DNA from 2 places in the Ligilactobacillus animalis genome. Region 2 is predicted to be linked to the other one. Evidence: predicted binding sites of a transcription regulator. Region 2 holds the regulator's gene; the other holds the start of a gene.
The links. Region 2 encodes HrcA, which represses chaperone genes, less so after heat shock. Its sites were predicted from a motif close to TTAGCACTCNNNNNNNNNGAGTGCTAA; they were not measured.
Positions count from the first base shown of each region.

Region 1: the regulator HrcA is predicted to act here: its motif matches at 1,847-1,873, upstream of groES (co-chaperone GroES).

Region 1 is NZ_CP047141.1:1,271,568-1,274,997, forward strand. Features, by position in the region: gene groL (chaperonin GroEL) at 1-1,493, opposite strand, end outside; gene groES (co-chaperone GroES) at 1,540-1,824, opposite strand; gene GSR62_RS06235 (CPBP family intramembrane glutamic endopeptidase) at 2,033-2,671, shown strand; gene GSR62_RS06240 (redox-sensing transcriptional repressor Rex) at 2,710-3,339, opposite strand.
Region 2 is NZ_CP047141.1:1,082,454-1,085,883, forward strand. Features, by position in the region: gene dnaK (molecular chaperone DnaK) at 1-950, opposite strand, end outside; gene grpE (nucleotide exchange factor GrpE) at 974-1,549, opposite strand; gene hrcA (heat-inducible transcriptional repressor HrcA) at 1,579-2,607, opposite strand; gene ribF (riboflavin biosynthesis protein RibF) at 2,696-3,430, opposite strand, start outside.

The DNA of each region.
Region 1 (3,430 bases), 190 kb from region 2:
CGAGTTACCTTAGTTGGGTCAACGATACCAGCTTCGATCATATCGACCCATTCATCAGTAGCAGCGTTATAACCGATACCGGCTTTTTGTTCTTTAAGTTTTTCAACGATCACAGAACCTTCTTTACCAGCATTGATCGCGATTTGACGAACTGGTTCTTCAAGCGCACGTTTAACGATGTTGATACCTGTTTGTACATCGCCAGCTTCACTCAAAGCAGCGACATCATCGATCACATCGATCAAAGCTGTACCACCACCAGGAACAAAGCCTTCTTCGACCGCTGCACGTGTAGCATTCAAAGCGTCTTCGATCCGGTATTTGCGTTCTTTTAATTCAGTTTCAGTAGCAGCCCCGACTTTGATAACGGCTACCCCACCAGCTAATTTAGCCAAACGTTCTTGGAGTTTTTCTTTATCAAATTCAGAAGTCGTTTCAGCGATCTGTTTTTTGAGTTGTTCAACACGTTCAGCGATCTGTGCTTTATCGCCAGCGCCTTCGACGATCGTTGTGTTTTCTTTTGTAACTGTTACACGACCAGCTGTCCCTAATTGATCTAAGGTCGTGTCCTTCAATTGGAGACCAAGATCATCTGTGATCACAGTTGCACCAGTTAAAACAGCGATATCTTGTAACATTTCTTTACGACGATCACCAAAACCTGGAGCTTTAACAGCTACCACGTTGAATGTCCCACGGATCTTGTTCAAAACAAGTGTTGGCAAGGCTTCACCATCAACATCGTCAGCAATGATCAACAATGGACGACCTTGTTCAACGATGGATTGTAACAATGGCAAAACTTCTTGGATGTTAGAGATCTTCTTATCAGTTACCAAAATGTATGGATTTTCAAGATCTGCTTCCATCTTGTCATTGTCAGTTACCATGTATTGAGAAAGGTAACCACGATCAAATTGCATACCTTCAACAACATCTAATGAAGTATCGATCCCTTTAGATTCTTCGATCGTGATCACACCGTCGTTACCGACCTTTTCCATGGCATCAGCTATCAATTTACCAACTTCTTCATTAGCCGAAGAAATAGATGCGATCTGAGCAATATCGCTCTTAGATTCAACTTTATGTGACATCTTGTGCAAAGCATCTACTGCAGCTTTAGTAGCCAACTCGATACCACGACGGATACCTACTGGATTAGCACCAGCAGTCACATTTTTCATTCCTTCGTTAACGATCGATTGTGTCAAAACAGTAGCTGTTGTGGTACCGTCACCCGCAATATCATTAGTCTTTGAAGCTACTTCGGCTACTAGCTTAGCACCCATATTTTCAAAATGATCTTCTAATTCGATTGCCTTAGCGATCGTTACCCCATCATTTGTGATCGTTGGAGTACCGTATGATTGTTCCAAAACAACATTACGTCCCTTAGGACCGATCGTTGATTTTACAGTATCAGCTAACTTATCTACACCAGCAAGCATCTTTGCGCGTGCATCTTCTGAAAACTTGATTTCTTTTGCCATTTCTAATTCACCTCATACGAATTAAGTTCAATGTTTACTTATATATTTATTCCACAACGGCAAGAATATCTTTTTCGTGCATTACTAAATATTCTTGACCTTCAAATTCAACTTGAGCACCGGCGTACTTGTCAAAAACGACAACATCGCCGACTTTAAGTGTCATTTCTAATTTCTTGCCATCATCAAGGATACGTCCCGTACCAACAGCAACAACTTTAGCTGTTTGTGGTTTTTCTTTAGCACCGCCGGCTAAGACGATCCCACCCACAGTTTTTTCTTCTTCTTTTTCGACCTCTAAAATTACGCGATCTCCTAATGGTTTAAGCACGTTATATCCCTCCAAATTCTTTTTAGCACTCTAACAACTTGAGTGCTAATCGATTACAACTATTACTATACTAACTTTACTTTTAAATTGCAAGCATTTTATCACTCGCACCTTAAGAGTGCTAAAATATTTTTGAAATTAGTTTGAATAAATAGCGTTAAAAACATATAATCTAACTATTGAAACTTTATAGTTAGGACCTTTATCGATGAAAAAACAGTTACAGTTAAATTCACTTGTCATCTTAAGTATCTATTGTAGCACAATGACTTTGGCGCCTTTATTATGGGTGATCTTCAAAAATGCTTGGTATTATCCAGCCGTGACCGTTTTGAATCTCATCGGTTGCGGGACGCTGCTCTACTTAGCGCACGAGTTTCCTTTCAAGGATCGTTTTTTGCGCACCCCAAAAAAGCTTGCACTTCGCCAAGAAATCTATTACATTATTTTTGGTACACTAGCGCTCGTTTTGTTGCAATGGCTCAGTTCGTATATCGAGATCAAATTTCTTGGACAGCCTAGTTATTCAGCTAATACCGGTTATCTTTTGACAGTCCTTGCCAAATATCCATATTATTTAGTAAACATCGTCATCTTTGCACCGATCATGGAAGAATTTGTTTTTCGCAAAGTCTTGTTTGCTGATCTTGGCTCTGTGATCGACCCGATCGGTGCGGCACTGGCCTCGAGTCTACTCTTTAGTTTGGCTCATCAAGACGGACATTATTTGACTTATGCCGGGATCGGACTAGTGCTTTGCTTGCTATATGCTAGAACAGGCCGTTTATGCATTCCGATCTTAGCCCATAGTTTAATGAATTTGCTTATTATTTTAAGTGCTTGGTAACAAAAAAGGATGTGTGCACCACACATCCTTTTTCATAGTTATTCAAAGTATTGTAAAAAATAGATCAAAGTCTGCAATTCATTAGTCAGATCAACATTTTGGACGCGAACATCTTTAGGGACCGTGATCCGCAATGGGGTAAAGTTCAAGATCCCCTTGATCCCAGCTGCAACTAATTCATCCGTCACGGCCTGAGCTTTATCAGCTGGAACAGTCAGGATCGCGATCTCTATTTGTTGCAATTGCAGTTGCTCTTGCATATCTTCCATCGGATAAACTGGGATCCCACTTTGGATCAATCCCGTGATCTTAGGGTCAATATCAAAAGCCGCACTGATCCGCGCGTTATTGCTCTTGTGAAAGTTATAATTCAATAGGGCGTGGCCTAGATTACCCACCCCGATCAAAGCTACATTATTTAATTTATCTTGACGTAGTGTTTTTTTGAAAAATGCTTGTAAGCTGGCGATATCATAACCATAGCCACGCTTGCCTAAAGCACCAAAATATGAGAGATCACGTCGGATCGTTGCTGGATCGATCTTAACAGCTTCAGCTAATTCAGTCGAAGAGACATGCTCCTTACCAGCATCCGCTAAAATATTGAGATAGCGGTAATAGATCGGCAAACGTTTTGCCGTTGCCTTAGGAATATTTGGGGTCACCATCTAGTTTCTCCTCTCAGATTACTCAATATGATAAATTTTAGCATAACAACTGTACTAAAAAAATTAAAAAATTGTAAATTAATTCACAATA
Region 2 (3,430 bases):
ATACGTGTTGAACCACCAACTAAGATAACTTCATCGATGTCAGCATTTGTTAAACCAGCATCTTGTAAAGCATTACGTACAGGGATCTTAGTTCTTTCGATCAAGTCATGTGTCAATTCATTGAACTTAGCACGTGTTAAAGTTGTTTCTAAGTGCAATGGACCTGCTTCACCTGCTGTGATAAATGGCAAGGAGATCTGTGCAGAAGTTACACCAGAAAGGTCTTTCTTAGCTTTTTCAGCAGCATCTTTGAGACGTTGCATTGCCATCTTATCAGTTGAAAGATCGATACCATGTTCTTTCTTGAATTCTGCAACTAACCAATCGATGATCTTGTTATCAAAGTCATCCCCACCAAGGTTTGTATCACCGTTTGTGGAAAGTACTTGGAAGACACCATCGCCAAGTTCAAGGATGGAAACGTCAAATGTACCACCACCAAGGTCAAAGACTAAAACTTTTTCATCTTTGTCTTGCTTGTCCAAACCGTAAGCTAAAGCAGCTGCGGTTGGTTCGTTGACGATACGTTCAACTTTCAAACCAGCGATCTTACCAGCATCTTTAGTAGCTTGACGTTGTGAGTCATTGAAGTAAGCTGGAACTGTGATAACAGCTTGAGTAACTTCTTCACCTAAGTAGCTTTCAGCATATTCTTTGATGTATTGCAAGATCATTGCTGAAATTTCTTGTGGTGTGTATTCTTTACCTTCAATATCTACTGTATAACCTGCTTCACCCATGTGACGTTTGATCGAGCTGATCGTATTTGGGTTAGTGATTGCTTGACGTTTAGCCACTTCACCGACTTGAGTTTCACCGTTTTTAAATGAAACAACAGATGGAGTTGTCCGGTTACCTTCTGGATTTGTAATAATTTTTGCTTCTTTACCTTCAAGAACAGCAACTGCTGAGTTAGTTGTCCCAAGGTCAATACCAATGATTTTTGACATTAAAAATTCACCCTTTTACAAAATTATTGTGCGACAACGACCATTGCTGGACGTAAGACGCGATCTTTTAACATATAGCCCTCTTGTAAGACTTGGACGATCGTTTCAGGCGTTTGCCCTTCTTCGACCGGTACTGACTTGACCGCTTGATGTTTCGTCGGATCAAATTCTTCACCTAACGAAGCGATCCTCGTCACGTCATTACTTTGCAAGGCCTTATCGAGATCTCTTGCAACGATCTCGATCCCTTGCTTGAGCTGTTTAGAACCAACATCTTCAACTTCTGTTTGCAAGGCACGTGTCAAGTTATCAACAACTGGTAAAATATCACGTGCTAGATCTTGTCCTTCATAACGAAGAAGTTGTTCTTGTTCTTTTTTTAAACGCTTAGTCATATTCGCCATTTCCGCTTCTGAACGGTAGTAGCGATCTTCTAATTCATCATATTTTTTTTGCAGTTCAGCTAACTGATCAGTCAAAGCTGTGACTTCATCGACAGCTTCTTCTTTCTTTGGATCATCCACTGAATCATTCTTTACTTCAGTTTCATCCGGTGCTGTTTGCTCTGCTGCAGCATTTTTGATCTCTTCTTCTGCCACATCAACACCCCTTTTCTTATAAAATTAATTTAAAACTTTTGATAATAATCGTTTATCCTCTTAGTTAGTTCATCACGGAAAACCGTGATCAGACCAATCATCTTTGAATATGGCATATTTGTCGGACCTAGGATCGCGATCGTCCCCTGTCCATGGTTGCCGTCATCAAAAGTAGCAGAGATCAAGCTATAATTTTGTAGCAAAGTGCTTGGTAGTTCATCACCTAACTTGACGGAGATCCCATCTTTAGATGAGTCCACCAAACTGCCGATCCCTTGAGTATGATCAACTAGAGAATATAGCGACTTTATCTGTTCAAGTGAGGCATCTTTGGAAAAATCCAAAAGATTCATCTTCCCCCCTACATAAACCTGTTCCTTAGCTACACGGTTCAAGATATTACCAAAAACATCAATGAAACCAGCCGGTTGATGTAAGTAACGGTTCAAAAGGGGCAAACATTCATTAAGCCTGACGATCACCTGTCTCAGTGGTAGACCAACGACTTTATCATTGATCAGACGGATAACAGCTTCGAGTTCACTGCCACTTATCCCACTTGGCATCGTAAAAGTCTGACTCTCAACGGTACCGTCACTTGTTACCAAAATCACCATTACCTGTTGATTGCCAAGCTCTACAATTCTAAAACCTTCTAAGCGTAGATCTTTAGCTTCAGGTTTGAGCGAAATGGCAGTATAACTTGTCAAATCGGATAAGATCTTAGCTGAAGTAGCTAGGATCTCATCGATCTTCTGAAATTCATTTCCAAAAGAGTTGCGAATATCATGCAAAGCATCACGATCAAGCTCGCTAGGTTTCATCAAATTATCGACATAATATCGATACCCCTTAAGTGAAGGGATCCGCCCCGAACTTGAATGCTCCTTTGCAATATATCCTTGCTGTTCGAGAACCGCCATCTCATTGCGAATGGTCGCTGAACTCACATGGACCGGTAATTGTTGTTGTAAAGTCTTCGATCCGATCGGCTGACCCGCTTCTGTATAGTTGCGGATCACGGCTTCAAGGATCAATAACTGTCGCTCACTCAACACTACGATCACCTCTTTTAGCACTTAACACTATGGAGTGCTAAGTCAATTATTAATATACACAACTCTTAGCAATCTGTCAAGCAGAGTGCTAATTTTCATTTTGAACATTGAGTAATGCTTCAGAATGCCGTTTATCATCCTCTAATTGTACGACTAATTCAGCGATACTATTAAATTTCACCATCGGACGCAGATAATTTTTCCAATAGACCGTTACTTTTTTGCCATAGACCATCGCCGAAAAATCAAAGAGATTTACTTCTAATGTCTTAGCTAGATCAGCACCAAAAGTTTCATTATGACCGATCGAAGCCATCCCTTGATATCGTTTGCCATCCAATTCTACTTCAACAGCATAGACTCCCACTGCTGGCAATTGTTTAGCAAGACTCGTTTCGATGTTCAAAGTTGGAAAACCTATCTGGCGCCCGCGTTCAAAACCATGCACCACCGTCCCAGTCGTTTGGTAATCATAGCCTAAATAGTGGGCTGCAAGTCCGACTTTGCCACTCGCCAAAGCTTCCCTGATCCCAGTCGAACCAACTTTTTCATCTTCTTTTAGTAACTCGACAGTCTGGATCTCGAATCTATTTTTAGCATATTTAGGTAGATTTTTCATATTAGCGACCGTATGGGGACCATAAGTGTAATCACTGCCGGCTGTGATCCCTACCGCATTTAACCCCACGACATATTTATCGATAAATTCTTGAGGTTTTAAATAAGCAAGTTTTTCGTCAAATTTGACCACATAAGCAATATCTGCGCCAAATTTTTCAAATAGCGCTAATTTTTCGGTGATCGTCGTCAAATATTGGATCGT